DNA from 3 places in the Paracoccus sp. UBA5162 genome. Region 3 is predicted to be linked to each of the others. Evidence: riboswitches for the same ligand, from Rfam matches in the RefSeq annotation. Region 3 holds a riboswitch; each other region holds the start of a gene.
The links. Region 3 has a riboswitch for cobalamin ahead of B4A72_RS00450 (TonB-dependent receptor plug domain-containing protein). Riboswitches for the same ligand answer to the same signal wherever they lie in the genome.
Positions count from the first base shown of each region.

Region 1: another riboswitch for cobalamin. It lies ahead of B4A72_RS15705 (aromatic ring-hydroxylating oxygenase subunit alpha); the one in region 3 lies ahead of B4A72_RS00450 (TonB-dependent receptor plug domain-containing protein).
Region 2: another riboswitch for cobalamin. It lies ahead of nrdH (glutaredoxin-like protein NrdH); the one in region 3 lies ahead of B4A72_RS00450 (TonB-dependent receptor plug domain-containing protein).

Region 1 is NZ_DHXG01000098.1:675-6,806, reverse strand. Features, by position in the region: gene selA (L-seryl-tRNA(Sec) selenium transferase) at 1-412, shown strand, start outside; partial or broken gene selB (selenocysteine-specific translation elongation factor) at 409-2,265, shown strand; tRNA gene B4A72_RS15710 (tRNA-Sec) at 2,326-2,421, shown strand; cobalamin riboswitch at 2,676-2,882, shown strand; gene B4A72_RS15705 (aromatic ring-hydroxylating oxygenase subunit alpha) at 2,998-4,230, shown strand; gene B4A72_RS15700 (hybrid-cluster NAD(P)-dependent oxidoreductase) at 4,227-5,309, shown strand; gene B4A72_RS15695 (Lrp/AsnC family transcriptional regulator) at 5,339-5,785, opposite strand; partial or broken gene B4A72_RS15690 (ornithine cyclodeaminase) at 5,913-6,132, shown strand, end outside.
Region 2 is NZ_DHXG01000057.1:11,402-17,533, reverse strand. Features, by position in the region: gene B4A72_RS08760 (LacI family DNA-binding transcriptional regulator) at 1-977, opposite strand, end outside; tRNA gene B4A72_RS08755 (tRNA-Arg) at 1,084-1,160, shown strand; gene tdh (L-threonine 3-dehydrogenase) at 1,178-2,209, opposite strand; gene B4A72_RS08745 (glycine C-acetyltransferase) at 2,218-3,402, opposite strand; cobalamin riboswitch at 3,611-3,796, shown strand; gene nrdH (glutaredoxin-like protein NrdH) at 3,888-4,109, shown strand; gene nrdI (class Ib ribonucleoside-diphosphate reductase assembly flavoprotein NrdI) at 4,117-4,530, shown strand; gene nrdE (class 1b ribonucleoside-diphosphate reductase subunit alpha) at 4,515-6,132, shown strand, end outside.
Region 3 is NZ_DHXG01000002.1:63,816-69,947, reverse strand. Features, by position in the region: gene lepA (translation elongation factor 4) at 1-1,205, opposite strand, end outside; gene B4A72_RS00470 (DMT family transporter) at 1,294-2,202, opposite strand; gene B4A72_RS00465 (HAD family hydrolase) at 2,199-2,894, opposite strand; gene B4A72_RS00460 (hypothetical protein) at 3,158-3,460, shown strand; gene B4A72_RS00455 (NAD-dependent deacylase) at 3,464-4,144, shown strand; cobalamin riboswitch at 4,180-4,373, shown strand; gene B4A72_RS00450 (TonB-dependent receptor plug domain-containing protein) at 4,496-6,132, shown strand, end outside.

The sequences.
Region 1 (6,132 bases), on a different contig from region 3:
CAAGATCCGCATCGCGGCGATGCAGGCCACCTTGCGGCTTTATCGCGACCCAGACCGGCTGATGGAGCGATTGCCGGTGCTGCGGTTTCTGGCCCGCCCGCAATCCGAGATCGCAGCACAGGCGCAAAGGCTGGCCCCGCAAGTGGCGGTCCTGCTGGCTCCGCTGGGATACGAGGCGGAGGTTTGCGCGTGCAGCAGCCAGATCGGGTCGGGCGCACTGCCGGTCGATACGATCGCTTCGGCCGGGCTGCGGCTGACCGGCGCGGGCGGCGATGCGCCGGACCGGCTTTCGGCCCGGCTGCGCGCCCTGCCCCGACCCGTCATCGGCCATATCCACGATGGCGCGATGCTGCTGGACCTGCGCTGTCTCGAGGATGACGACACGCTGCTGACGGCGCTGGCCGCGCTATGATCGTCGGGACCGCTGGCCACATCGACCACGGCAAGACGGCGCTGGTGAAGGCGCTGACCGGCACCGATGCCGACCGGCTGGCCGAGGAAAAGGCGCGCGGCATCACCATCGACCTGGGTTTCGCCTATACCGACCTGAGCGGCGGCGCGATCACCGGCTTTGTCGATGTGCCGGGGCACGAAAAGCTGATCCACACCATGCTGGCCGGGGCCGGCGGGATCGACCTCGCGCTGCTGGTCGTCGCCGCCGATGATGGCGTCATGCCGCAGACGCGCGAACATCTGGCGATCCTCGATCTTCTGGGCATCACGCGCGGGATCGTCGCCCTGACCAAGGCCGATCTGGCCGATGACGCACGCCGCGTGGAACTCCGCGCCCAGATCCGCGCGACGCTGGCGCCGACCGGACTGGCCAACGCCGCCATAGTCCCGGTCTCGTCCCTGACCGGCGAGGGGATTGCGCCGCTGCGCCGTCTGCTGATCGAGGCCGAGGCCGCCACCGCGCCACGGCGGGACGACGCCCCGTTCCGGCTGGCCGTGGATCGAAGCTTCACCCTTGCGGGTGTCGGCACCGTCGTCACCGGCACGGTCATCAGCGGGCGCGTCGATATCGGCGATCCGGTCACGATCAGCCCGCGGGGCCTGGCGGCGCGGGTGCGTGGCATCCACAGCCAGAACCGGCCCGCCGAGACAGGATCGGCCGGACAACGCTGCGCACTGAACCTGTCGGGCGAGGGGATCGGGAAAGATGCCGTCGCTCGCGGAGACATGATCCTGTCACCACCGCTTCACGCCCCAACCGACCGCATCGACGCCTGGCTGGATGTGATGGCGAACGAACCGAAATCCATCGGAAACTGGTTTCCCGCCCGCCTGCACACCCACGCGGCCGAGGCCGGCGCGCGGATCGTGCCATTGTCGGAACCGATTCCGCCCGGCGCCAGCGGCCCGGTCCAGATCGTGCTGGATCGCCCGGTCGCCGCCGCGATCGGGGACCGCTTCATCCTGCGCGACGTTTCGGCCAGCCGGTCGCTTGGCGGCGGTGTCTTCCTGGACCTGCGTCCGCCGGCCCGCAAAAGGCGCGCAGCGGCAAGGCTGGCGCTGATCGAGGCTGCGCGCGACCGGAATGACGGCGCCGCCCTTGCCGCGATGCTGGCCGTCGCGCCGGTCGATCTGCCGGTCTTCACGCGGGATCGGGCCCTCTCGATTCCGGACGCGCAGAACGCGATCCGAACCGCGGGCGCGGTCATCCTGGGCGATCTGGCCCTGTCGCACGATCACCTGGACGGGCTGCGGACGCAGTTGCAACAGGCGTTGGCCCGATTTCACGAACAGAACCCCGACATGGCGGGCCTGGGCCGCGAAAAACTGCGCCTGGCGCTGACGCCGCGCCTGCCCAAGCCCGAATTCCTGTCCTTTCTGCGCGACGAGGCCGGGGCCGGGCGCGCGGTCATGGACGGTGCCTTTCTGCGCCTGCCCGGTCACGAGGTTCGCCTGTCGCCCGAGGATGAGGCGCTGTGGCTGCGCATCGTCCCGGCCCTGACAGGCGATGGCCGTTTCCGCCCGCCGCGCGTCCGCGATTTCGCGACCGAGACGGGTGTGGAGGAACGCGAGGTGCGGCGGGTGCTGAAGCTGACGCAGAAGCTGGGGCGCACCGACCAGATCGCGCATGACCATTTCTTCGCCCGCACCGTCACTGCCGAAATGGTGGCTATCGCGGTCGATGTCGCGGCGAAGACCGAAGACGGCTGGTTCGGCGCCCCTGCCTTCCGCGACAGGATGGGTAACGGACGCAAGGTCGCCATCGAGATCCTGGATTTTCTGGATCGCCTTGGGGTCACCTTGCGCCGCGGCGATTTGCGTCGCATCAATCCCCACAGGGTGGATCTGTTCGGCACGGCGGAACAGCGCGATGGAAGGGAATCGTCCCCGGTGGGGCGGCCGGACTTCAAATCCGGTTGGGGCAGCGAGCCTGTCCCGGGTGGGTTCGACTCCCATTCCCTTCCGCCAGAAAAGCGGCGGGGCTGACGCGCGGCTCTGGATTCCGGCTCGAACGGATCGGTCCCGCAGGCCCGGAACCGAAGGCGCGTTGTCCTTGCGCCCCGGCAGGCCGCCCGCATGGCGGTATGGGCCGCGATCCGTGATGCAACCGGCCGCGGAATCGGGTTGCGCAGGCCGCCCCCCGGCCATCGCCCCCCCGGCGAAAGTCTGTTTCGGGCGGCCTAATGTCGCAACCGGCGTATCGGGCGGATCTCGCGCAGCTATTCTGCGCCCAGATGTCAGGTGCGGCCGCGGAACTCGAGCCAAGGCCGATAATTGGGAAGCAGGTGAAAATCCGGAACTGCCCCCGCAACGGTAAGGAGCGAACGGCCACGACAAGAGCCACTGGAGTCAAGCCTCCGGGAAGGCGTCGGGTCGGCGGCATGGCCGAAGCCCCAAGTCCGGAAACCAGCCAGACATGACGTCAAACCGCGGGCGGCGGCAGAGGCGATCCTGCGTCGCGCCATCTCATCGGCGCGGGGCCGATCCCGTCTGCCGCGCCCCTCAGCATATCGCCGGAGATGTCCGGCAACGGAGAAAGAGGCCATGACCGCAGAGGCCAAAGCACGCGACCTGCTGAACCGGCGCGAACCGAATCATTCGCTGGAACGGGCGTTCTATACGGATGCCGATCTTCATGCGATCGATCTGGAACAGATTTTCTATCGCGACTGGTTGTATGCCGCACCGTCCTGCGCGCTACCCAAGGCGGGAAGCTATGTCACCCATCAGGTCGGCGCCTACCGGCTGATGATCGTGCGCGGCGCGGACAGGGTGATCCGGGCGTTCCACAATACCTGCCGGCATCGCGGCTCGATCATCTGCAAGGGCGCTTCGGGCCACGTGCCGAAACTGGTCTGCCCCTATCATCAATGGACCTACGAACTGGACGGCCGCCTGATCTGGGCGCGGGACATGGGGCCGGATTTCGATGCCACGAAACACGGGTTGAAGGCGATCCATTGCCGCGAAGTGTCGGGGCTGGTCTATCTGTGCCTGGCCGAGGAGGCCCCGGATTTCGACGCCTTCGCCGCCATGGCCCAGCCCTATCTGGCGTCGCACGATCTGGATCAGGCCAAGATCGCCCATCAATCGACCATCATCGAGAACGGCAACTGGAAGCTGGTCTGGGAAAACAACCGCGAATGTTATCATTGCGGCGGCAACCACCCGGCCCTGTGCCGCACCTTCCCCGACGATCCGGTGATCAGCGGAATCGAGGAAGGCGGCCCCCCGCCCCATCTTCAGGCGCATTTCCGGCGTTGCGAGGCGGCCGGAATGCCCGCGCAGTTCCGCATCGCGGAGAGCGGACAATACCGCTTTGCCCGGATGCCGCTGAAGGTCGGGGCAAAAAGCTATACCATGACCGGCGATCCGGCCGTGAGACGCCGGCTGGGTCGGGTGCCCTTCGACGACGCGGGCGCGCTGCTGAAATTCCACTATCCGACGACGTGGAACCATTTCCTGCCCGATCACTCGATCACATTCCGGGTGACCCCGCTCGGTCCGCAGCAGACCGAGGTCCAGACGACCTGGCTGGTCGACAAGGACGCCGTCGAGGGCGTTGATTACGACCTGAAGACCCTGACCGAGGTCTGGGTGGCCACCAATGACGAGGATCGCCGCGTGGTCGAGGACAACCAGCTTGGCATCAATTCGCCCGCCTATCGCCCCGGACCCTATTCCGCGGTGCAGGAGGGCGGCGTGATCCAGTTCGTGGACTGGTATTGCGAGACGCTGGGCAATCGTATCCAGCCGGTGCGGGTGGCCGCCGAATGAGAATGCCGCAGCCCGAAATCTCGCATCCGGTGCTGGTCTGGGACGGGGCCGAGATGCTTGAATGCGTCACCGTCACACCCGAGGCGCCCAACGTGGCCAGCTTCTGTTTCCAGTCGCCGACGGGTGCGATCTTTTCCTTCGTGCCGGGCCAGTTCCTGACGCTGGAACTGCCGCTGCCAAAGGGGACGCTTCACCGGACCTTCACCATCTCGTCCTCGCCTTCGCGGCCGATGTCGATCTCGGTCACGGTCAAGGCGCAACCTGGCAGTCTTGGCACGCGCTGGATGCTGGACCATCTGAAACCGGGAATGCGGATCAGGGCCACCAGACCGGCCGGGCGCTTTTCCAGCCACCACCATCCGTCCGAGAAATACCTGTTCATCTCGGCCGGGTCGGGGATCACGCCGATGATGTCGATGACGACCTGGATGTTCGATCTGGGCCGGCCCGCCGACGTGGTTTTCGTCAATTGCGCCAGGCGCCCCTCCGACATCATCTTCCGCCGCCGGCTGGAACACATGGCCAGCCGTTTTCCGGAAATCAGCCTGCGATTCGTCGTCGAGGAAACCGACCGCTTTCAGCCCTGGACCGGCTATCAGGGCATGTTCAACCAGTTGATGCTGGGCCTGATGGCGCCGGATTACCTGACACGAGAGGTGTTCTGCTGCGGCCCCGAACCCTTCATGCAGGCGGTGCGCGACGCGCTGGCGGGGCTGGGCTTCGACATGGCGCGCTATCATCAGGAAAGCTTCCACCCCTCGCTGGCCGAGGAAGCCCTGGACCCGGTCCTTGGCGATGTCGTGCCCGATCAGGCCGCCGAGGCCGAGATCGCCTTTGCTTTGGCCGGCGTCAGCCGGACCTGCTCGGAAACCGACACGATCCTTGCGACCGCGCGGTCCGCCGGGCTGAACATCCCCTCGGGCTGCACCTTCGGGGTCTGCGGCACCTGCCGGATCCGGAAGTTGTCCGGCCAGGTCCACATGGTCCACAATGGCGGCATCACCGACGAGGATATCGAGGCGGGTTACGTGCTGGCCTGCTGCTCGCACCCGATCGGCAAGGTCGAGGTCGAGGTCTGAGGGGACCCGCGCCCGTGTGACCCAGGGCCTTAGATCGAGGTCAGCAGGATGCTTGTCTCGCTGTTGCGGACGCCCTGGATCATGCGGACCTCGCGCAGAACGCGGTCGAATTCGACCAGGTTTTCCACCGCGATCTCGGCGACCAGATCCCATTTTCCGCTGGTCGTATGGATCCGGCGCAATTGCGGCAGGCCGCGCAATCTGCTGATGACATGTGTCGTCGTGCGGCCCTCGACCTCGATCATCATTACCGCGCGCACCGCGTTTCCCTCGCCGTCCTCGCGAACCCGCGCGGTGAAGCCAAGCAGCGTGCCCGAGGCCAGCAAACGATCCAGCCGCGACTGCACCGTGCCGCGTGACAGCCCCATGATCTGGGCCAGCTTCGACACCGGCGCCCGGCCGTCATGGCGCAGCAGACCGATCAGCCGCCGGTCGTGGTCGTCGAGGCTCTGTCTGGCATCGTCTTGGATGGACACAAGATGTCATCCTGCGCAATATCAGGTCGCAAAATGCATAGCCGACCCGCAAGATTCCGGCAAGTTCGGCCTGTTGCATGCAGACTGCGCCGTGGAGAATGGCGAAATCTGACCGAAAGGATGAACCATGCCCGTCCCGAAACCATCGGATCTGGCCTATGTGCCCTTTGTCAGCGTCGAGAACATGATGCGGCTGATCCATTGCATCGGCCTGTCCCGGATGCTGGAGGGCCTTGCGACCTATATCGAGGATGATTTTCGCCGCTGGCAGGATTTCGACAAGACCCCGCGCGTCGCGGCCCATTCCGAGGATGGCGTGATCGAGTTGATGCCGACCTCGGACGGGC
Region 2 (6,132 bases), on a different contig from region 3:
ATCTCGACGATGCGGTTTTCGGGCAGGGCATCCTTGCCGGCGACCAGCCTGGCGGCGCGGCGCCCGATTTCGACCCGTCTCGCATCGGTCGTGGTCAGCCTGACCGGCAGCCCATCCAGCAGATCGACGCCATTGAAGCCGGCCAGCCCGATCCGATTGGGGATGTCGTAATTCCGGTCCAGGCAGTAAAGCAGGCCGCCCGCGCCGATCATGTCGTTGGAATAATAAAGGAAATCCAGATTCGGCGCGCGGGTCAGGATCCGTTCGGTCAGTTCACGCCCCTTCAGCAGCGACGATCCGCCCTGATAATATTCCCGCGCCTCCAGCGGAACGCCCGCCGCCGCCAGCCCCTCTTCGAAACCGACCAGCCTTTTGCGGGCGCGGTGATCCTCGGGCATGTGGGTGCCCACGAAACCGATCCGGCGATAGCCCGCGGCCACGATCCGCCGGGCCATTTCCCGGCCTGCGCGCTTGTGCGAGATGCCGACGATCGTGTCGATGCCGTCGCCGTCGGTATCCATGATCTCGACCACCGGGAGGCCGGAACTGGTCAGCATGGCGCGTGCCGCGGCGCTGTGTTCCAGCCCCGCGAGGATCACGCCCGAGGGCCGCCAGGACAGCATGTCGTAGAGCACCATTTCCTCGCGCGCGGGCGAATAATTGGTCACCCCGATCACGGGTTGCAGTCCGGTATCGTCAAGCTCGGCCGAGATGCCGCCCAGCACATCGGGAAAGACGAGGTTCGACAGCGACGGGATGACCACCGCGACCAGATTGACGCGCTGGCTGGCCAGCCCGCCGGCAATCTTGTTGGGCACGTATCCCAGCGTCTTCGCGGCGGTCAGCACCTTTTCGCGCGTCGCGGCGGAAACGTCGCCGCGATTGCGCAGCACCCGGCTGACCGTCATCTCCGAGACCCCCGATGCCTCGGACACGTCGCGCAGGGTCAGGGGGCGTCGTGGGCGAAGGGTCGTCATGGCGGCGCTGTTCCGGGCGACAGGGATGATCGGGAATGTTAGCGGACGACTCGTGCCCCGACAACCTTGCCAAGGCGCCCTCATGCGGTCAAAAGGGCTGCACGGCGGCCCCGTGGCTCAACTGGATAGAGCAGCCCCCTCCTAAGGGGCAGGTTGCAGGTTCGAATCCTGCCGGGGTCACCAGCGATTTCCGACAGGTTTCAGCCCTGCCCCCAATCCAGCACGACCTTGCCGGATTCGCCCGATCGCATCGCCGCGAACCCGGTCTCGAAATCGTCGATCGGCAGGCGGTGGGTGATCAGCGGCGCAAGATCCAAGCCGGCCTGGACCAGCCCGATCATCTTGTACCAGGTCTCGTACATCTCGCGGCCATAGATGCCTTTCAGGTTCAGCATCTTGAAGATCACCTTGTTCCAGTCGATCTCGAACCCGGTCGGCGCGATGCCCAGGATCGCGATCTTGCCGCCATTGTTCATCACGTCGATCATCTGCCGGAAGGCCGGGGCCGCGCCCGACATTTCCAGGCCGATATCGAATCCCTCGGTCATGCCCAGCCCGGCCATCACCTTGCGCAGATCCTCGCGGGACGGGTCGATCGCCTGATCCAGCCCCATCCTGCGGGCAAGATCCAGCCGGGATGGATTGATGTCGGTGATGACGACCTTGCGGGCGCCCGCCCGCCGCGCCACCAGCGCCCCCATGATCCCGATCGGGCCCGCGCCCGTGACCAGCACGTCCTCGCCCACGCAATCGAAGCTGAGCGCGGTGTGAACGGCATTGCCGAATGGGTCGAAGATCGCCGCGATCTCGTCGGGGATGTCGTCGGGTATCGGCACCACGTTGCTTTCGGGCAGGCACAGATATTCGGCGAAGGATCCCGCCCGCTGCACGCCCACCCCCAGCGTGTTGCGACACAGATGCCCGCGTCCGGCGCGGCAATTGCGGCAGGCCCCGCAGGTGATGTGCCCCTCTCCCGAAACGCGCTGGCCGGGGCGGAAGCCTGTCACCGCGCTGCCGGTATCGGCGATCACGCCGGAAAATTCATGGCCGGTGACCAGCGGCACGGGAACGGTCTGCGCCGCCCAGGCATCCCAGTTCCAGATATGCACGTCGGTGCCGCAGATCGCGCTTTTGCCGACGCGGATCAGCACCTCGCCGGGACCGGGTTCGGGGACCGGCACCTGTTCCATCCACAATCCCGGTTCGGGCCGCGCCTTGACCAGCGCCTTCATCATGTTGCTCATCGGATCACCTTCAGGTCGCGGCCGGTCGCGATGAAGGCCGCGATGGCCCGGTCCAGGTCCGCCTTGCCGTGGGCAGCCGACATCTGGGTGCGGATGCGCGCCTGCCCGCGCGGCACGACGGGAAACGAGAAGGCGGTGACATAGACCCCGCGGCGCATCATCGCCGCCGCGAATTCGCCCGCCAGATGCGCCTCGCCCAGCATGACCGGGATGATCGGATGGCCGGCCCCGGCCAGCGTGAACCCGGCCGCCCCCATCTCGGCCCGGAAACGTTCGGCGTTGCCGTTCAGGCGCGCGCGCAGATCCTCGCCCGCCTCGATCAGATCCAGTGCCGTCAGCGAGGCCCCCGCAATCACCGGCGCCAGCGTGTTCGAAAACAGATAGGGCCGAGAGCGTTGCCGCAACATCTGGATCACCGGCGCAGGCCCCGCGACATAGCCGCCCGAAGCGCCGCCAAGCGCCTTGCCCAGCGTGCCGGTCAGGATCGCCACCCGGTCCGCGACCCCGTGCAGCGCCGGCGTGCCGCGCCCGCCGGGCCCGGTCAGCCCGACCGCGTGGCTGTCATCGACCACGACCGTTGCGTCATGGCGTTCGGCCAGATCGCAGATCGCGGGCAGATCGGCGATCACGCCATCCATCGAAAACACGCCGTCGGTGACGATCACCCGGTTGCGGGCATCGCCGGCCTCGATCAGCCGCGCTTCCAGTCCGGCCATGTCGTTGTTGGCATAGCGCAGCCGGCGCGCCTTGCACAGCCGGACCCCGTCGATGATCGAGGCATGGTTCAGCGCGTCCGAGATGATCGCGTCCTCGGGCCCGAGGATCGTCTCGAACAGGCCGGTATTGGCGTCGAAACACGAGGAATAGAGGATCGCGTCCTCGGCCCCCAGAAAAGCCGCGATGCGCGATTCCAGTGCCTTGTGTTCCTCTTGCGTGCCACAGATGAAGCGGACCGAGGCCATGCCGTAGCCATAGCGGTCCAGCGCCGCATGGCCGGCGGCGATCAACTCGGGATGGTCGGCCAGGCCCAGGTAATTGTTGGCGCAGAAATTCAGCACGGTGCGGCCGGCCCCGACCTCGATCCGGCCCGACTGCATCGAGGTGATGACGCGCTCGTCCTTGAAAAGCCCGTCCTTGCGGATCTGGTCCAGTTCGGCGGTCAGACGATCGGTCAGGGTCATGTCGCGCTTCCTTCGGCCAAGGCGCCGTTCTGCGCCCGGTGATCCGGGCATTGTCGTGCGGATGCCTAGCGCGAAAAGTCGAGATTTGCCATATAGGCCGGAATTGCCGAAAGCCCGGCGACGCCGCGGCCTGATCGCTGCCCCGGAGGTCAGGAATTTATTTTCCATCGGATCCACACAAGATATTGACGCCCCGGCCCCGGACATGGCTAAGTGATGTGGCTATGGTGTCCCTGACTCGCGTCAGGGGTGAAAAGGGAAGCCGGTGAAAGTCCTGCGCTGCCCCCGCAACTGTAAGCGGCCTGCACGGCTGATGATGCCACTGGAGCGATCCGGGAAGGCCAGTCGGGCGAAAGCCGCAAGCCAGGAGACCTGCCATGGCGACGACAACGACACCGGACGGTGGGTCCGGCGGCGTAGGTCCGGCCATGCGCCCTGCCTGCCCGTCACTCTCGGTCCGGAAAACAGGAACAGAGGGCAAGACCATGACCATCACCGTTTATTCCAAACCCGCCTGCGTGCAATGCACCGCCACGACCCGCGCGCTGGATGCGCGGGGGCTGGATTACAGCGTCATCGACCTGACCGAGGACGAGGATGCGATGCAGCGCGTTACCGCACTTGGCTATCGTCAAGCGCCGGTGGTGATCGCGGGCGAGGATCACTGGGCGGGCTTCCGGCCCGACATGATCGGCCGCCTGTCCTGAGGCGCAGGTGGCCGGGCTGGTCTATTATTCCTCGGCCTCGGGCAATACCGCGCGGTTCGTTGCCGGGCTGGGGCTGGCGGCGGAACGTATCCCGATCCGTCCGGACAGCGACATGCCCGCCCCGGCCCGGCCCTATGTCCTGATCTGCCCGACTTTCGCGGATGGCGAGGGGCGGGGCGCGGTGCCCAGGCAGGTGATCCGCTTTCTGAACGATCCGGGCCGCCGCGCGGGCCTGCGCGGCGTCATCGGCGCGGGCAATCGCAATTTCGGCGCAACATTCGCCCTGGCGGCCCGCGTCATCTCGGAGAAATGCCAGGTTCCGGTGCTGTATCGATTCGAGCTGGCGGGAACCGAAACCGATCTGATCCGCGTCCGCGCGGGGCTGGACAACATCATGGGACTGGAATGCTTGACACCGTAAAACCCGATCTCGACTATCATGCGCTGAACGCGATGCTGAATCTGTATGACGCGGACGGGCGGATCCGGTTCGAGGCCGACCGCATGGCCGCGCGGCAATATTTCCTGCAGCATGTGAACCAGAACACGGTCTTCTTTCATTCGCTGGACGAAAAGCTGGGCTATCTGGTCGATGAGGGCTATTACGAAGCCGCCGTGCTGGACCGGTATTCCCGCGATTTCCAGCGCGCGATCTGGGACGCCGCCTATGCGCGCAAGTTCCGCTTTCCGACCTTTCTGGGCGCGTTGAAATACTACACCAGCTACACGCTGAAGACCCGCGACGGGCAGCGCTATCTGGAACGCTACGAGGATCGCGTGGTGATGGTCGCGCTGACCCTGGCGCGGGGGGACGAGGCGCTGGCCATGCGCTTCATGGACGAAATGCTGTCAGGCCGGTTCCAGCCCGCCACGCCGACTTTCCTGAACGCCGGCAAGGCGTCGCGGGGCGAGCTGATCTCGTGTTTTCTGCTGCGGGTCGAGGACAACATGGAATCCATCGGCCGCGCGATCAATTCCTCGCTGCAACTCAGCAAGCGCGGCGGCGGCGTGGCGCTGATGCTGACCAATATCCGCGAATCCGGCGCGCCGATCAAGGGCATCGAGAACCAGTCCTCGGGCATCATTCCGGTGATGAAGCTGCTGGAGGACAGTTTCAGCTATGCCAACCAGCTTGGCGCGCGGCAGGGCGCGGGCGCGGTCTATCTGAACGCGCATCACCCCGACATCCTGCGCTTCCTGGACACCAAACGCGAAAATGCGGATGAGAAGATCCGCATCAAGACGCTGTCCCTGGGCGTGGTGATCCCCGACATCACATTCGATCTGGCCAAGCGCAACGAGGATATGTATCTGTTCTCTCCCCACGACATCCAGCGGGTCTATGGCGTGCCCTTCTCGGACATTCCGGTGACGCAGAAATATACCGAGATGGTGGACGACAGGCGCATCCGAAAGACAAAGATCAACGCCCGCGAATTCTTTCAGACGCTGGCCGAGATCCAGTTCGAGAGCGGCTATCCCTATATCATGTTCGAGGACAGCGTGAACCGCGCCAACCCCATCCACGGGCGCATCACCATGTCCAATCTGTGCAGCGAGATCCTGCAGGTGAACGAGGCGTCGCAGTTCAACGAGGATCTGTCCTACGCGCATCTGGGAACCGACATTTCCTGCAACCTGGGCAGCCTGAATATCGCCAAAACGATGGACGGCCCCGATTTCGGCGGCACCGTCGAGGCCGCAATCCGCGCGCTGACCGCGGTCAGCGAGATGTCGGCCATCGACGCCGTGCCCTCGATCCGGCGCGGCAATGACGAGGCCCATGCCGTCGGTTTGGGCCAGATGAACCTGCACGGGTATCTGGCGCGCGAGCATATCCACTATGGCAGTCCCGAAGGGATCGAGTTCACCAGTGTCTATTTCGCCGCGATTGCCTATCACGCGATCCGGGCCTCGAACCTGCTGGCGCGGGAAAAGGCTGCCACGTTCCGCGATTTCGACAAGTCCAGCTATGCCGACGGGTCGTTCTTCGACAAATATACCGGCCGCGACTGGCTGCCCG
Region 3 (6,132 bases):
ATATGGTCGACCAGGGTCAGGTCGGGCATGTCGGCGGGGTTGTGCAATTCGCGCATCTCGCCGTCGCGCATGTGCAGCCGGAAAACGACGCTGGGCGCGGTGGTGATCAGGTCCAGATCATATTCGCGTTCCAGCCGGTCGCGGATCACCTCCAGGTGCAACAGCCCCAGAAAGCCGCAGCGGAAGCCGAAGCCAAGCGCGGCCGAAGTCTCCATTTCGGAGCTGAAGCTGGCGTCGTTCAGGGCCAGTTTCTCGATCGCGTCGCGCAGCGCCTCGAAATCGTTCGCATCGACCGGAAACAGCCCGCAGAACACCACCGGTTGCGAGGGTTTGAAACCCGGCAGGGCGGTGGCGGCGGGCTTTTTCTCGTGCGTGATCGTATCGCCGACACGGGTGTCGCGAACCTGCTTGATGGATGCGGTGAAAACGCCGATCTCGCCCGGCCCCAGTTCCGCGATGTCCTTCATCGCAGGCGTCAGCACCGCCAGCTTGTCCAGCCGGTAGGTGGCGCCGGTCTGCATCATCTTGACCTGATCGCCCTTGCGGATGGTGCCGTCCATGACCCGGATCATCACGACGACGCCCAGATAGCTGTCATACCAGGAATCGACCAGCATCGCCTTCAAGGCCGCGTCGGCATCTCCCGTCGGCGCGGGCAAGCGCTGCACGATCGCCTCCAGCACATCAGGGATGCCGAGGCCGGTCTTGGCGCTGATCGGGATCGCCTGGCTGGCGTCGATGCCGATCACGTCCTCGATCTGCGCCTTGACGCGATCGGGCTCGGCGGCGGGCAGGTCGATCTTGTTCAGGACCGGGACGATCTCGTGATCGGCGTCGATGGCCTGATAGACATTGGCCAATGTCTGCGCCTCGACCCCCTGGGTCGCGTCCACGACCAGCAGCGATCCTTCGACGGCGCGCATGGACCGGCTGACCTCGTAGGCGAAATCGACATGGCCCGGCGTGTCGATCAGGTTCAGGATATAGGTCTGGCCGTCCTGCGCCGGATAGGCGATGCGGACCGTATTGGCCTTGATGGTGATGCCGCGTTCGCGCTCGATATCCATGGCGTCCAGCATCTGGGCCTTCATGTCGCGTTCGGCGACGGTGCCGGTCAGCTGGATCAGCCGGTCGGCCAGCGTGGATTTGCCGTGGTCGATATGGGCCACGATCGAGAAATTGCGGATCAGGGACAGCTTGGTCATGGCGCGGCTATACAGGGGCGTCATGCCCGCGAAAAGAGGATTTCGCAAGGCCGCTGGCGAGGCTGCCGCCGCCCCGGTTTCCCGTCTTTCAGCCTGGCCGCGCGACGCTGCCGGCGGGGATCCGGCGCGCGGCGCGATTCAGCCGCGCCTCGCGCCACATCGTATAGCCGCCCGCGACGGCAATAATGGCAGCCCCCGTCAGCATCCAGCCATCGGGGCGTTCGGCAAAGACCAGCAATCCCAGGATGATGGCGAAGACCAGCCGGGAATAGCGGAAGGGTGCGATCGCGCCGATCTCTCCGATCCGGGTCGCGATCACCATGGTCAGATAGCCGAACAGCCCGAAGATCAGCGAGGCCGCCATCAGGCCCCATTGTGCGGGGTCGGGCGCGATCAGCGGCTGTCCTCCGACGACGACCAGCGCGGCCCCGGCCAGCGACATCGACCCGAAGGCCGAGGCCGTCAGCAGCCCCGACCCGATGGAGGCAGGCAGCCGTCGCGTGACCAGATCGCGCACCGCCAGAAACAGCACCGCGACCAGGGCCAGCACCGATCCCGGCTGAAACGCATCCGTCCCCGGCCGCACGATCATCAGCACGCCCAGGAACCCCGCACCGATGGAAGCCCAGCGGCGCCAACCGACTTTTTCGCCCAGGATCAGCGCCGCGCCAAGCGTCATCAGCAAAGGCAGCGCCTGCAGGATGGCCGAGGCGATGGCCAGATCGCCGATCGAAATGGCGGTCAGGAAGAAGACGCCGCAGACCGCCTCGCAAAGGTTGCGCAGCAATACGCCGGGATGGATCAGATCGCGCCAGCGCAGTCCCTCGGGGCCCAGGGCAACCCAGGCGCCGAAGGCGACCATCCCGCCAAAGCCCAGCAGCAGCAGAAGCTGTCCGATCGACAGATCCGAGGACAGGAATTTCAGCAGCGCGTCCTCGAAGGCAAAGCCCGCCATCGCCAGCGTCATCAGCAGGGCCGCCCGGGCATTGACGCTCATGGCACGGCCTCGATCTGCGTGATCAGGTCAGGCAGATCCGCGATTCTGTCCAGATGATGCAGGCGCGGATCCGGGCCCGGGTCGGCATGTTCGGCGGCCCAGGTCATCTGGTGTGGAATGAAGACGCCATGTCCGCCCAGTGAAATCACCGGCAGGACATCGCTTTTCATCGAATTGCCCGCCATCACGAAACCGCCCGAGGCGATGCCGAGACGGTCCAGGACGCGGGCATAGGCCGCGGGCGTCTTTTCGGCCAGAATCTCGATCGCCGCGAAACGTCCGGCAAGGCCCGAGGCGGCGATCTTGCGTTCCTGATCGATCAGATCCCCCTTGGTGATCAGCACCAGGCGCCGCCCCGACAGCGCGTCCAGCGCAGCCTCGACTCCCTCGATCAGCTCGACCGGATGGGCCAGCATGTCCCGTCCCAGTTCAAGGATGCGACCGATGGCCTGGCCGTCGATCCGCCCGTCGGTCAGTTCGATCGCGGTCTGCACCATCGACAGCACGAAGCCCTTGATGCCGAAACCGTATCGTTCAAGATTCGCGCATTCGACCTCATAGAGCCTGCCCGCGATGTCGTCGATCTCGGCATGATCCGCCAGAAGCGATGCGAATTCGGCCTCGGTGACGCGAAAGAAGGTCTCGTTCTCCCATAGCGTATCATCCGCATCCAGCCCGATTGCCTCGATCATGTCATCCTCCGTCCGGCAGCGCAGCGGAACCATGCAGCGCGCGCAAAGTCAAACCGCAGCGAATTGTCCGGTCGCTCCGGATCGGGACCACGACACAAGATATTGATGAGGCCGCGCTGTCAGCGCAACAATTCCTCACGTCCCGGTGATTGAGCCCGAATGAGCTTTTTGCTATGTCTGGTGGTGCAGAAAGGGCATTCCAGATCGGGAAAAACCGGCCATGCCCGCTTTCATGAGGATCAGGAAACCGAGGAGACAGTTCCATGCTCAACCGCATCGCGATCGCGGCATCCGCCGTGATGATGACAGCGCCGCTTGCCATGTCCGGCCCTATCGACACCGCCTGTGTGCGATCCGACCGCGCCCGCGGCAACGCGCCGCTTTGCGGCTGCATCCAGCAGGTCGCGGACCAGACCCTGTCGCGTTCAGACCAGCGCCGCGCGGCCGCGTTCTTCCGCGATCCGAATCAGGCGCAGGCCGTGCGGATGTCGAAACGCGATGCCGACAACGCGTTCTGGGCGCGCTACAAGCGTTTCGCCGGCAGGGCCGAGGCCCTTTGCCGCTGACGCATGCGGATCACGGTCCTGACCGGCGCGGGCATTTCCGCTGAAAGCGGCCTGGCCACCTTTCGCGCCGGCACGGGATTGTGGGAACGGCACCGGATCGAGGATGTGGCGACACCGGGGGGTTTTGCCCGCGACCCGGCGCTGGTCCATCGCTTCTACAATGAACGACGGCAGAAGGCAGCCGGCGCGCAGCCCAATGCTGCCCATCGGGCCCTGGCCCGGCTGTCGCGGAACCATGACGTGACATTGGTGACGCAGAATGTGGAAGATCTTCACGAACGCGGCGGCTGCGCCGATGTGATCCACATGCATGGCCGCCTGAGCCGCGCGCGCTGTGCCGCCTGCGGGGCGTGCTGGGATGCGCCGATGACGATGACATCCGAGGACGGCTGCCCCGGCTGCGGGGCAAGGCGGACCCGACCCGACATCGTCTGGTTCGGCGAGATCCCCTGTCACATGCAGCGGATCTGGCAGGCTTTGGCGCATAGCGACCTTTTCGCAGCCATCGGAACGTCGGGAAATGTCTATCCGGCCGCCGGTTTCGCCCGGCACGCCGCCCGGATGGGCGCGGAATGCGTCGCCCTCAACCTGGAAGCCGGCGCCAATGCTCCGGACTTCGACCGCCAGATTCTGGGCCCGGCCTCGCGGATCGTGCCCGAGTGGGTCGCCTCGCTGCCCGCCTGAGGCGAAATTCCTTGCGCCGCGACGGCCCGATCGGCTATGCCCCGGGCTGCCTCGGTTCCGGGTTCGCGCCCGGTGAAAAGGGAACGCGGTGCAATTCCGCGGCTGCCCCCGCAACTGTCAGCGGAGAGCGAGGCCGGAGAATGCCACTGTCCGCCGAATTCGCGGATGGGAAGGCCCGGCCAAGCCTTGACCCGCAAGCCAGGAGACCTGCCCAGGCGATCACCCCAAGGACATGCGGGGCGCATGTGCTTGACGGATCGTCCGTTGTGGTGATGTTCGCCGTCCGGAAAGCCCTTCCGGACAGACCGCATCCCGCCCCGGCATCCGTCCGGGCGACCCGGAAGGGACATCATGAAACGCCTAGCCATCCTGGCCGCAATCGCCGCCGCCCCCCCCGCCCTTGGCCAGCAGACGCCGTATGTATTGCCGGAAATCACCCTGACCGCCAATCGCGAGCAGACCGAAATCGGTCGCTCTGGCAGTTCGGTTTCGGTAATCGGTGCGGCCGCGCTGGCCGATCGCACCGCCCAGCCGATCGCCGACAGCATCGCCGAACTGCCCGGCGTGGCGATCCGCCAGTCCGGGCCGCTGGGCACGACCGGCGCGCTTCAGGTGCGCGGCGCACCGCCCGAATATACGCCGGTCCTGATCGACGGAATCGACGTTTCGGACCCGGCGGCGGGCCAGCCCTATTTCGATATCGGCGGACTGATCACGGCCGGCGTCGGCCGGATCGAATTGCTGCGCGGCACGCAATCGGCGCTTTACGGATCGCGCGCCATCGCCGGCGTGTTGTCGATCGACACCATGCGCCCGACCGAGGACGGATTGCGCCAGAATTTCGCCATCGAGGCCGGCCAATACCAGACCTTCGCCGCAAGCTACGGCGCGGCTCTGCGCCGTGACGGCACGGACCTGGCCTTCACCGCCAGCCGCGTGACCAGCCAGGGATTTTCCGCCCGCGACGAAAACGACGGCAACTTCGAGACCGACAGCTACAACGCATCGCGCCTGTCCTTCTATGCCGCGCGAGAGCTGCAAAATGGCGGCAAGGTCGGCATCAACGGCTTCTGGGACAAGAGCCGCGCCGAATTCGACGAATTCGGCGGCGACATGACCGGCACGCCGGGCGACGAATACACCACCCGCAAATCCTACGGCCTGCGCGCCTTCGCCGAGGTCACGACCGGATCCATCGATCAAAGCCTTGCCCTGACCCGCTATCGGATCGACCGGAGAAGCTGGTCGAACGGCGTCGAAACGCCCTTCATCGGGTCCCGCACCAAGGTGTCATGGCAGGGCGCGACCGACCTGGGCACGACCGGCGCACGCGCGATCCTTGGCGCCGATACCGAGAAAGAGAAGGCCGATGGCATGGGCGACAGCCGCATCAGCGGGGTCTTTGCCGAAGTTGACGCCCCGATCGGCAGCGATATCGATCTCAGCGCCTCGCTGCGTCGTGACGATCATTCGCGCTTTGGCGGCTTCACCTCGGGCCGGGTCTCGGCCGTCTGGCGGGCACGGCCGGACCTGCTGGTCCGCGCCGCCATCGGAACCGGCTTTCGTGCGCCCTCGCTCTATGAGTTGTTCGGCCCCTACGGCGATGCCGGGCTGGATCGAGAGGAAAGCCGCACCGCCGAGATCGGGGTCGAGAAACGCTGGGGCGATGACAGCTATCTGCGCGCCACCGCCTTTTGGCTTCAGGCCGAGAACCTGATCGGCTTCGATGCCGATGCCACAGCATGCGGCCAGCTTTTCGGTTGCTATGCACAGGTCCAGGGCCAGTCGCGTCGGCGCGGGATCGAACTGGATGGTCGCTGGGCCATCGGCGCGGCCACCGCGATTCGGGGTTCCTATACCTATACCGACAACGCTGCCACGACAGATTGGGCCGAGGCACCCCGCCACGTTCTGAACCTTGGCGCCGAGACTGAAGTCGCCGCCGGCACCAGGGCCGGAATGTCCCTGCATGTCGAGGCCGATCGCCC